3 regions of the Bacillus sp. 05T21 genome follow, and region 1 is predicted to be linked to each of the others. Evidence: riboswitches for the same ligand, from Rfam matches in the RefSeq annotation. Region 1 holds a riboswitch; each other region holds the start of a gene.
What was found. Region 1 has a riboswitch for thiamine pyrophosphate ahead of tenA (thiaminase II). Riboswitches for the same ligand answer to the same signal wherever they lie in the genome.
Positions count from the first base shown of each region.

Region 2: another riboswitch for thiamine pyrophosphate. It lies ahead of AC1DKZ_RS19350 (MTH1187 family thiamine-binding protein); the one in region 1 lies ahead of tenA (thiaminase II).
Region 3: another riboswitch for thiamine pyrophosphate. It lies ahead of tenA (thiaminase II); the one in region 1 lies ahead of tenA (thiaminase II).

Region 1 covers NZ_JBFTMD010000004.1:203,954-208,190, reverse strand. Annotated here, with positions in the region: gene pdxR (MocR-like pyridoxine biosynthesis transcription factor PdxR) at 1-872, shown strand, start outside; gene ddlB (D-alanine--D-alanine ligase) at 877-1,791, shown strand; TPP riboswitch at 1,865-1,970, shown strand; gene tenA (thiaminase II) at 2,095-2,781, shown strand; gene AC1DKZ_RS11475 (pPIWI_RE module domain-containing protein) at 3,124-4,237, shown strand, end outside.
Region 2 covers NZ_JBFTMD010000011.1:92,872-97,108, reverse strand. Annotated here, with positions in the region: gene AC1DKZ_RS19360 (anaerobic C4-dicarboxylate transporter family protein) at 1-49, opposite strand, end outside; cyclic di-GMP riboswitch class I at 332-416, shown strand; gene AC1DKZ_RS19355 (methyl-accepting chemotaxis protein) at 551-2,290, shown strand; TPP riboswitch at 2,352-2,453, shown strand; gene AC1DKZ_RS19350 (MTH1187 family thiamine-binding protein) at 2,555-2,875, shown strand; gene AC1DKZ_RS19345 (ABC transporter permease) at 2,847-3,620, shown strand; gene AC1DKZ_RS19340 (ABC transporter substrate-binding protein) at 3,617-4,237, shown strand, end outside.
Region 3 covers NZ_JBFTMD010000015.1:3,713-7,949, forward strand. Annotated here, with positions in the region: gene AC1DKZ_RS21795 (hypothetical protein) at 1-250, opposite strand, end outside; gene AC1DKZ_RS21800 (SH3 domain-containing protein) at 256-1,413, opposite strand; TPP riboswitch at 1,673-1,785, shown strand; TPP riboswitch at 1,846-1,949, shown strand; gene tenA (thiaminase II) at 2,039-2,734, shown strand; gene AC1DKZ_RS21810 (ABC transporter ATP-binding protein) at 2,703-3,452, shown strand; gene AC1DKZ_RS21815 (ABC transporter permease) at 3,452-4,204, shown strand; gene AC1DKZ_RS21820 (ABC transporter substrate-binding protein) at 4,201-4,237, shown strand, end outside.

The DNA of each region.
Region 1 (4,237 bases):
TAGATATTGTGTTATCTTCTTTATCGAAGAAATCAGGGCGTGTTATTTGTGAGAACCCAACTCACCATGCTGCATTGAAGCTTTTTCGTTTACATGGACTTGAAGTTCATGGAATTGATATGAATGATGATGGTATTGATACGAATGAAGTAGAAAAAAGTTTGCGTGAAAAGGATTTTGATTTCGCGTATTTAATCCCTTCTTATCATAATCCAACTGGTATTGTTACGAGTTCGGAGAAAAGAACGGAATTGATGAGGTTATTTTCAAAATACAAGATCCCTATTATAGAGGATGGGTTTAATGAAGAATTACGTTATTCGGGTTCACATTTATCGCCATTATTAACTTTTGCAGGGGCTGGTAATAATGTGATTTATATTAGTAGCTTTTCAAAGGTACTTTTCCCTGGTTTACGTGTAGGTTGGATCATTGCAGATAAAGAACTGATACATTATTTAGAAAGTGTTAAAAGAGCCAGAACCATTCACACATCTACGTTAGATCAAGCTGTTCTGTTTCAATATTTACATGAAGGATATTTTGAAAAATATTTAAAAAAAGCAAGATCTGTTTATAAGAAAAAATATGAGTTAGCTGTTGGGGCGTGTAATCAGTACATTCCGTTTAAAAGAATGACTGGAGACGGTGGACTTCATTTGTTTATAGAGTTGGAAGAAAAAATTCAAGCCCGCACACTTTTACAAAAGTGTTATGAGAAAGGAGTTACGTTTTCTCCTGGTGATGTTTTTTACTCTGATGGAGGAGGAGCGAACACATTCCGATTAGGATTTTCACGTTTGAAAGAACAGGAAATTGTTAGAGGGATTCAAATAATTGGTGAAACTTTAAAAAATGAAACTTGGAGTTGAGAAAATGAGAATTGGCGTTATTATGGGAGGAGTATCCTCTGAAAAACAAGTATCAATTATGACTGGGAATGAAATGATTGCACATTTAGATAAGAGTAAATATGAAATCGTTCCAATTACGTTAAATGAAAAAATGGATTTAATTGAAAAAGCGAAAGACATTGATTTTGCATTGCTAGCATTACACGGAAAGTACGGAGAAGATGGTACAGTTCAAGGGACGCTAGAGAGTTTAGGTATTCCTTATAGCGGTAGCAATATGTTATCTAGCGGTATATGTATGGACAAAAATATTTCGAAAAAGATTTTGCGTTATGAAGGAGTAGAAACACCAGATTGGATTGAACTTACAAAAATGGAGGATCTAAAGCTTGAGGAGTTAGATAAATTAGGATTTCCGTTAGTGGTAAAACCAAACTCTGGCGGCTCAAGTGTTGGAGTTAAGATTGTCTATGATAAAAATGAATTAATCTCTATGCTGGAAACTGTATTCGAATGGGATTCTGAAGTAGTAATTGAGAAGTATATAAAAGGTGACGAGATTACATGTTCAATTTTTGATGGGCAACAGTTACCTATCATTTCGATTCGACATGCTGCTGTGTTCTTTGACTATAATGCAAAATATGATGATACTAGTACAGTTGAAGAAGTTATTGAACTTCCAGCTGAAATAAAGGAACGTGTAAATAAAGCGTCACTGGCTTGTTATAAAGCATTAAAATGTAGTGTTTATGCAAGGGTTGATATGATGGTGAAGGAAGGAATTCCATATGTAATGGAAGTTAATACATTACCAGGGATGACACAATCAAGTTTACTACCAAAAAGTGCGGAAGCAGCGGGAATTAATTATAGCAAACTATTAGATATGATAATTGAAACTTCATTAAAAGTAAGGAAAGAAGAAGGTTTTTAAGGTAGTTATATAATTAATTCTTTTGACAGTTCCATGAATTATGCTATGATAATTACAATACGACAACTAAATATTTATCCACTAGGGGGGCCTTTTATAGGCTGAGATCAGATGGAATTTTGAGACTCTTAGTACCTGATCTGGTTAATGCCAGCGTAGGGAAGTGGGAAAGACGTTGCTATTTAACGAATATATACTGTCAATTTCACTTTCTTTACGCCTGTAAAGAAAGTTTTTTTATTTTACAGCTTTAATAATTGTGGATAAATACGTATATTTTTTACATTATTTGGAGGGATTTAAATGACTTTTTCACAATCATTACGTAAAGAAGTAGATTCAATTTGGGAAGCAAGTTTTAACCATCCTTTTGTAAAAAAACTAGGCGAAGGAACATTAGATTTAGCTAGTTTTCGATATTATGTGCTTCAAGATTCTTATTATTTGAGTCATTTTGCTAGAGTACAAGCGTTAGGTGCTGCAAAGGCTCTTGAATTAGAAACGACAGCTCGTATGGCACACCATGCACAAAATACGTATGAAGCTGAGTTATCATTACATGAGAATTTTGCAAAGAAATTAGGGATTCCAAAAGAAGAAAAAGATAATTTTATTCCTGCGCCAACTGCATATGCATATACATCTCATATGTATCGTGCAGCTTATGAAGGGCATTTAGGAGATATTATTGCGGCTATTTTACCTTGTTATTGGTTATATTATGAAATCGGTGAACGATTAAAAGAATGTCAACCAGAAGAGCCAATTTATCAAGAATGGATTTCTGCATATGGGTCTGATTGGTTCCGTACTCTAGTAGAAGAGCAAATCACACGATTAGATATGATCGCTGAAAAGGTAACAGAGGCAGACTGTAATCGTATGAGACAACATTTTATTTTTAGTAGTCAATATGAATATTCATTTTGGGAAATGGCATATACATTAGAAAAATGGCCGATGAATGAAGAAGTTAAAGGTGTTATTTAATTAAGAGTATATAAAAGGTATCGCTATATAAAGAGGCGATACCTTTTATTATATTTAGTTTCTGTAATTTTTTTGTAAATCATAGATAAAAAATATAATAATTCATTATAATGATTTTATAATATAAAGTCCCATAAGGAGGTAGTTATATGTTAATAGTTATTTTATATTAATTTTATATTAATTTGATTTTAACAATGTTTTATTTATATAACTAAATGTAATTTAGCTATTTCCTTTAATGTGCTTGGTTAAAATTTGATTCGTTAATGCTTAAAAAATTGGTATCTTTTCTAGTATTATTCATGATCAATATAAATTAAGAGAGGAAGTATTAATAATATGGAAAAATTACAGTTATTAGCATTTAAAAATATAGTAGAACCCCTCTATAATGAGAAAGTATCGTATATTTATTTTCCTATTGAATGGCTTGAGATTGTAGAGATACATTATAGAACATTTTTATTAACGAGCAAATTAAAACTTGTAAATGAAAGATTGTATGAAATGTTTTCTGATATATTATTCATTCAGCATAATCCATATATATTAAAGGAAGATACACCTTGGATTGTGGCTAAGGAACCAATGAGACAAGAACAGTTAGACTATATTTTCCAAAGCTGGTATGAGGTTATTCGTGATTGGAAACCGAATAAATTAATAGATCCACCACATTTAGAATGGCAGCATGATTTAATTAGTAATTTACCAGTATTACATGATAAAAAAACGTTTTCTAAATGGGTACCGGCTCTAATTACTCATATCTTTTGCGAACAGCCTTTACGTATGGAAAATAAAAATGAGGAAGAAATATATTTTTCGCCACTGCGATCACAACATATTTCTGAAGCGATGTCTGAGCCAATTAAAGATGAAGAAACACATGATTATTTCGCTTATGTATATCGGTTTGAATACATAACTCGTGGAGGTGAGAATATTCCGCTATTAAAAGTATCTGTAGGGATTAGGCGGTTTTATCAACAATATAATCATAAAGATATTTCTATACTTTTAGGGCGAAAGCGGAGCCAAATACTGATTTCAACTCCTGAATTTGAATTAAATAAGAAACAGCAAAGGTTTATAAAGTTAAAAGTGCAACAAGCTGAAAAAGGAATAAAGTGGATTAAACGTTTTAGAAATTTAGAAGATGATTATAGGATAGGGGGAGAAGTTAAATTAGAGCGCATTCTCCAATGTCCGAAAGAGTATATTAGAGGAACTAATGTAAGAGTACTTCTTCCATATAACGAAAATATATATAAAGTTCAAGGAACAAAAATAAAATTTGGTATAAAAGTAAGAGAAAAAGAGGAACTTTTTAATGAATTCCAACGAATATTCCCATACTTCACATTACTTCCAGAGGGTAAAAAAGTATTAACTAATAATGAGAATGAGTTATTACCTTTATTTGCACCAAAGGGATTAGACACAATTACGT
Region 2 (4,237 bases), on a different contig from region 1:
CGCCAATAAAAATGCAGAGTAGTAACGTAAGAAATTGTAGCCAAAACATGATAAACTACCTCCGAAATTCGTAAGTTAAGATATATTCGAATAATTTAATTTGAATGAAAATTAAATAAACATCCGTAATAATCCTTATTTTATATACATTTTTTATTATATAACACAAGAAATGTAACATTCACGTACTTTGTTAAATTATTTCGAAAAAATAATACATTAAAACTTTATATTTACATCTTTAAATGGATGGACATTTTAATTTTTATGTTGTAATATTTGGAAGAGAATATTTTAATTCTCATAGAACTCCCATATCGTTCAACTCGTTCAGCGAGAAAGGCAAACTTATGGAAACATGAGGACGCAAAACTACAGGGGCTAAGGTCGAAGGGCTAAGCTAGCCAGTTGCCGGACGGATAGGGTTGGTCTTGGCCAATGCTTTTTCATTGGTCTTTTTTTTTTGGTTTTCATTTGAGAATTGTTATCAATTAAAGTTGTGTTTTGAAATTATTATTTTGTATTAACTGAATTAAGGAAGGTAATGTGCATGAAAAAATATTGGCATAAGCTATCGTTTCTTCAAAAGAATGTATTGTTAACTGTATTAGTTATTTTGACGCTTGTTGGTACTATGGGAGCGTTAAGTTTTAACATGTTTCAAAATAGTATGATGTCTATATTCGAAAGGCATTCTTTTGAAACTGGAGATACGGTATTACATAAATTAGACGCAGAAATATTGAGGGATGTTGCAAAAGACCCAACGGCAGAAAGAGAAAAGAGAGAGAAGTTAACAGAGAAATTAGATGAATCAACGAAAGAATTGAACAGTGTTGGACAAACGTATATTGTTGGAGCGAAAAAAAATGAAAAAGGTGAGTTACAAATCTTCGATTTGTCTACAGGTTTAGCAAATGTTGTTGAAGTAAAGCCGGGAGACTATTACAAACAACCAGATCGTTGGATGAAAGCATATGATAAAGTAATGAGCACGAAAAAAGCAAACATAACAGAAGTATATGAAGACGCATTAGGATCATGGGTAACGATATTAGAGCCAATTATAGATGGAGAAGATAATATTGTGGCAATTGTTGCAGCCGATCTAGATGCCTCTATTGTTCCTATTACAAAGGAAAACTTCATTATACAAGGTTTAATGTTTATTTGTATTTCTGTTTTAATTGCAACTGTTATTCAATTCTTAATTGTGCGTAACGCACTTGCTCCATTGCGAGATTTACGTGAAGGATTGCGCAAAGTCGGTGAAGGTGATTTAAGTATTAAATTAGAGGAAAGACCAGATGATATTGGTATTATTAATGCGTATTTTAATAATACCATCGAGAAGTTTAAAGGAATTATAGATAAAGTGAAGCAGACAGCAGAACAGGTTTCCTCATCTTCACAAGAATTGTCAGTGAGTACGAAAGAGAATAGCATGGCAGTTCAAGAAATTGTAAGTTCTATGGTGGGGTTAAGAGCCGGCGCTCAGTCACAAGAAACTTCAGTGCCACAGTATTTAGGTATTGTATATGAAATGGAAGATAAGATGGAAGAGATAACGAATGCTGCAAAACAAATGGCGAAAGAGTCTGAAGGTATGGAGCATTATTCAGTAAAAGGAAATGGTGTTATTGAACAGGCGATTAATCAAATGAACATAATACAAAATGCAGTACAAGATTTATCTTCTATTATTTGTTCTTTGGAAACAAGATCAAAAGAAATTAGTGATATTGTAACAGTAATTACAGGTATTCCAAATCAAACTAATTCGCTAGCTTTAAATGCTTCTATTGAAGCTTCACGTGCTGAGGAAACCGGAAGGGGATTTGCCGTTGTTGCTGATGAAGTGCGTAAATTAGCAGAGCAGACGGAAGCATCAGCAAAAGATATAGCAAAATTAATCGGGGAAACACAAGCTGAAACGGAAGAAGCTGTTGTTTCAATGCAAAAAGCTTCAAAAGAAGTAGAATCTGGAATTAAACTTGTTGAAAGTAGTGGTGCTTTCTTTGAAAAAATTTCAAAATCAGCACAATCTGTTACAAATCAAGTTAGAGCTGTTTCTAGCAATTCAAGTGATATTTTGCAAAATGGCCAAAATATTGTTCGTGTTGTAAATGAACTATCACATATCGCAAATACGTATGCGAATAGTAGTAGTAATATTGAAGAGAGTATGAAAGAACAGGAAATGTCTGTACAAGATATTGCTGAATTAGCTAGTTCTTTAAGTTGGCTTTCACAGGAGTTACAAGAGTTAATTGGGGAATTTAAAAGTTAAATGAAATGATTATACATGCTTTTGTTTGTTCAATAAAATAAATCATGCTACAATGAAAACGAATTAAGAACCGGGGAGCCAATTGGCTGAGAGGATGTAAGTATACATCGACCCTCAACCTGATCTGGATAATGCCAGCGTAGGGAGTTACTTTAAAGTGATGTAGCATAAGTTATTATAGAATAACTTGTATACAAGGCTTTCCTACATGGTAGGAAAGCCTTTTCTTTTTTTGAAACCATATTTTGTAAGGGGGATTTTATTATGTCACAACAAGTTACAATTTCATTTTCAGTAGTACCACAAGCGAAGAACAAAGATGTGTATTCCGTTGTTGATAAAGCAATTGAAGTTGTACAACAGTCGGGAGTTCGTTATGAAGTAGGGGCAATGGAAACAACGTTGGAAGGAGAATTAGATGTACTTCTTGACGTCATTAAACGCGCGCAACAAGCTTGCGTCGATGCTGGAGCAGAAGAAGTAATCACTTCTATTAAAATTCACTATCGTCCAAGTACAGGCGTAACGATTGACGAAAAAGTTTGGAAGTACCGTGATGAATATGCAAAACCAGAAGCGATCTAAAATAATCACAACAATTTGGCTTATCCTTCTCATTGCTATATGGGAAGGATCTGTTTCATTATTTAAAATTGAGCCGTGGATTTTACCGAAGCCGTCTGCAATTGTGCAAGAGTTAATTGGAATGAAAGATTTACTATTACCGAATACAGTGCAAACGTTACAGGAAGTAATAATTGGGTTGTTTTTTGCAATTTTACTTGGGACGAGTATTGCTATCATTATGGATGTCATCCCTTTATTTCGGATTTTAATGAATCCATTGCTCGTTATTTCGCAAACAATTCCAATCGTTGTGCTCGCACCATTATTTATTATTTGGTTTGGATACGGAATGTTGCCAAAAGTAATGGTTGTTATTCTTGTTTGTTTCTTCCCAATTGCGCTTAGCATTTTAGAAGGTTTCCAAACGGTAGATAAAAATATGCTGAAACTGTTACAAACAATGAAGGCAACGAAATGGCAAGTTTACCAGAAAGTAAAGTTTCCAGCAGTACTCCCATACTTTTTCTCAGGTTTAAAAATTGCTGTTACATATAGTGTGATGGGGGCGATTATTGGGGAATGGCTTGGTGCCAGCGAAGGATTAGGAGTTATGCTTACAAGAGCAACGAAATCCTTTTTAACGGCTCGAGTATTTGGTGTTGCAGCGATTATCGTCATGGTGACATTATGTCTGTACTTTATTGTTGAATTTATGGCAAGAATAACAGCACCATGGATATACAGAAAGGGCGGCAGAAAATGAAAAAAGGTTTAAAAATTATGTTAGCTGCATTATTAGCAGTAACTGTTGCCGGATGTAATCCGGCGAAGAAAGAAGAAAGTTCAAGTAAAGATAAAAAAGTAAAAGTCGTTTTAGATTGGTTTCCAAATACGAATCATACTGGCTTATATGTAGCGCAAACGAAAGATTATTACAAAAAGCAAGGGCTTGATGTAGAAATTATCCAGCCTGGTGATAATGTAACGGCAGAGCAGATGATTGCTTCTGGGAAAGCAGACTTTGCGATAAGCGCACAAGAAAATGTAACATTAGCTCGTGTTGAAGGAATCCCAGTTGTTTCTGTTGGTGCAATTATTCAGCATAATACCTCTGCTTTTGCATCTCTAAAAAAAGATAATATGACGTCACCGAAAGATTTTGAAGGTAAACGTTATGGCGGCTGGGGGGGACCAGCAGAAGAAGCGACGTTAAAGACGATTATGGAGAAACATCAAGCTGATTTTAATAAAGTTGAAAAAATTATTCTTGGACAAACAGATTTCTTTAAATCAATCGGTCGTGATGCAGACTTTGAATGGATTTATTATGGATGGGATGGAATTGAAGCGAAGCGTCAAGGGAAAGAGTTAAATACAATT
Region 3 (4,237 bases), on a different contig from region 1:
GAAGTACGGTAGATAAATAAAAACCATTACTAATTATATTTGTTATAAGAGCACTTAAAAGAAAAATCACATTATAAATATGGGCAATTTTTTGTTTTAGCCGCATTTGTAATGCTTCCATAATGATTTCTAAAGCAACAAAAGCAATAATAATAGATAAAAATACAGTGTTCGTATTATAAATGATTAAGCAACAGATTAAACCTAAAAAGGCCAGGTATTCAATAAAGAGAGGTATATTGCGTGGCATATAATTTACCTAACTAAATATGGCAGTGGGTTTACTGCATTTGTTTTTTCAAAATTCCATTCCCCATTATGTAATTCAAAATGGAGATGTTGCCCGTATGAATGACCTGTGTTTCCCATATGACCTACTAATTGTCCAGTTTGTACTTGATCACCAGCTTGTACAGTGCGATCCTTCATATGAGCATAAACTGTTGTATATAATTTCCCATTTATTTGATGGGCGATGAACACGACATTGCCGTAGCTAGCCGAATAATAAGATTTCACAACCTTACCTGCAGCAGCAGCTTGGATAGAGACATTTCCTTGTGCTGCTATATCTATACCATAATGCATTTGCTCCCAGCGCATATCAAAAGTGGAGCTGATTTTCCCTTGAGTAGGGAATTTGAAAACTGCTGGAATTGATGCAGGTGGAGCTGTTTCAGCGTGTGCTTGATTTTGATTTTGCACTACATAGTGTTTTGCTACATATCCGTATCCTGTGCCAAAACGAATTTTATACCAAGTACCTACCGTTTCTACTACTTGTACTTGTGTACCATTTTGTAATGAGCCAAGTAGAGTGCCACTTGTGCTAGCATTGCTACGTACATTTAATTTTGGTGTTGCAACAGTATACGAAGGAGAACCTTGTACTGTTACACCTTTTACTAGAGGTGTGGATCCATTAGATACAAATGTTTTTTGTACGTAACCAATTTGACCGTTATGTAATATTTTGTACCAATCCCCTTGTTCACCTTGAATGGTAATGAATTGACCATTTGGTAATATATCTAGAATAGAAGACTCTGTATTAGGTTCAGAACGAACGTTTAATGCGTTTGCATTTACGATATATTGAGACTTTGGTTGAACATTTTTTTTGAATAGAATTGCATCTTTTTTCATATAGCCTGTTTTGTTGTTAACAGATACTTTATACCAATCTTGAGTTGTCTCAAGAATAGTAACCGGGCTATTAAATCGAATGTTATCAATTATTGCACTGTCTGTATGGCTATTTTGATGTAGTGCAACGTTGTCAATTTTTACATATCCAGTTTTTACTGTAGATGGTTGCTTAGCAGCCGCTGTTTGTATATCGGATTCTCCCATAGAAGGAAGTAAAGAAGCAATTGCGATAGTAGTTGCTGTTAAAGCTGTAGCTTTATTCATGTAATAAAGACCTCCTCTAGTTGTATAGTTGTAATTTTATTATAGTATAAAGATATAATATATTGGTCGTATTCACATAAATGTAATATGAAATCAATAAAAATAATGTCAGAAGAGAGATTCGTATATAAATATTGTATATATCATTTGTGAGGTCGCATTTATATTTGTTTAACACGTTAAGAATTAATTCTTAATTAAGAAAATTAAAACAGTTGATGATGTCTTATGGCGGTGTTATACTGACAGTGATAATTTTATAGTTTGCTAGGAGGGCTGGTGTTGCCAGCTGAGAGTAGGGCCGTAAGCCTTTGATCCTTTTTATTACCTGATCTAGATTATGCTAGCGTAGGGAAGCAATTCGGACATTAACAATGAGTCCCCGTTTCTTTGCGTATAGAAACGGGGCTTTTTTATTTGAAAATTTCATATTAACACCACTAGGGGTGCTTTTCGTGCTGAGAGAGGAATAATCCTTAACCCTTACAACACCTGATCTAGATAATACTAGCGAAGGGAAGTGGAACAACGAATAAATTATAATTTTATTTGCTGTAACCACTTCTTATATACAGAAGTGGTTTTTTTATTGAGATAAATAGATATACAGGAAGGGGAATTATTAATGAAATTTTGTGAAAGATTATTTGATACGGTGCAGCCTGTTTGGGAGAAAAGTCATAATCATCCGTTTGTAGTAGGTATGGGGGATGGTACGTTGGAAAAAGACAAATTCCAGTACTATATTATTCAAGATTATTTATATTTGTTAGATTATGCAAAGCTATATGCAATTGGAGTTGTAAAGGCAACGAATCCACAAGTTATGGCAAAATTTGCAGAGCAAATTGATGGGATTTTAAATGGAGAAATGACGATCCATAAACAGTATGCAAACAAACTTGGCATTACTGTAGAGGAGATAGAATCTGCGAAACCATCTGCTAAAAATTTAGCCTATACAAATTACATGATGTCTGTATCTCAAAATGGCACACTTGCAGAATTAATATCAGCTTTACTTCCATGTATGTGGAGTTATTGGGAGATTGGAAAGCGTTTAAATGATATTCCTGGAGCAAGAGATCATGAGTTCTTTGGAGAGTGGATTCAAGGATATAGTTCTGAAGAATACGGTAACCTTTGTATTTGGTTAATAGATTTATTAAATGAAATGGCAGTTGGAAAGTCAGAGAAAGAGCTAGACCGATTAGAGGAGATTTTCTTATATTCCAGCCGATTTGAATATTTATTCTGGGATATGGCTTATCGTAAGGAGATGTGGGGTTTTGAGGAGCAAGAACATACTACAGTTTCATAATGTTTCCTTTCATTATGATGAGAAACCAATCATCGATGAATTAAATGCTTCTATACAAGATAAAGAGTTTGTAAGTATTATCGGACCGAGTGGATGCGGGAAAAGTACTTTATTTCGCCTTATTACAGGCTTAGAAGAGGCAAGTACTGGACAGATAGAGCTGACAAAAACAAAGAGTCATCCTGTAGGGTATATGCCCCAAAAAGATATGCTCTTGCCGTGGAGGACGATTATTGAGAATGCGGCCCTGCCGCTAGAGTGCCAAGGTGTGCAGAAGAAAGAAGCGCAAGTAAAAGCGAAAGAACTGTTACATAAATTTGGTTTACAAGGGTACGAGAAAAAATATCCGAAAGATTTATCTGGTGGTATGAGGCAACGCGTATCTTTTATCCGAACTTTATTAACAGGCGGGGAGATATTATTGTTAGATGAACCTTTTAGTGCATTGGACGCTTTAACGAAGGCATCTTTGCAAGAATGGTTGTTTGAACAATGGAAAGAGTGGGAAAAAACAATTTTATTTATCACTCATGATGTTGAAGAAGCATTGTTTCTTTCTAATCGAATTTTGGTTGTAGAAAATCAACCGATAGCAACTTTAACTGAGCGAATTGTGCCGCTTGATCGTAACCGAACAAGAAAAGATTTATATAAGCCTGAAGTGTTAGCGCTTAAAGAAGAGCTCCTTAGTATGTTACAAAGGCAGGTACTTATATGATGAATCGCTTGAAGGAGTTATTACCTGCCCTTATATTAAGTGGAATTCTACTTGCTCTATGGGAAGTAGGAGCAAGAATTGTAGATGAGATGTACATTTTGCCATCACCTTCTGCAATTGTAATGAAGATATGGGTGCTGAAAGATATATTATTCACGGTTCATTTACCTGCAACGTTGTACGTCGTTTTAATAGGCATTGTTATTTCTATCGTACTGGGCGTAGGGCTAGCAATGTTAATGAATGCGAGTACGTGGATGGAAAGAGCATTTTATCCGTTATTAGTTGCTTCACAAACAATCCCGATTACTGCGCTTGCGCCGCTCTTCGTTTTATGGTTTGGATATACCATCTGGAGCAAGGTTGTTGTTACCGTTTTAATTACGTTTTTCCCAATTGCGGTCAATACGTATGATGGACTGCGTAGTACGAAAAAAGAATGGGAGGAGCTCTTAGTCACGTATGGTGCAACAAAAAAAGATATTTTTCTAAAGCTAAAGTTGCCATCTGCTCTTCCTTACTTTTTCTCAGCGTTAAAAATTGCAGTTCCGCTTAGTGTGATCGGGGCAGCAATTGGAGAATGGCTCGGTGCACAAGCTGGGCTTGGATATTTCAGTAAAAGAATGATGACACAGTTAGACGGAGCTGGTGTATTTGCACCAATTGTATTGTTATCATTATTAGCTATTTTCTTCGTCATACTTATTTCCACATTAGAAAAGAAATTCATTAGTTGGAGGAAACATTCATGAAATTATTAAAACGCATCTTTGTGTTTACATTAT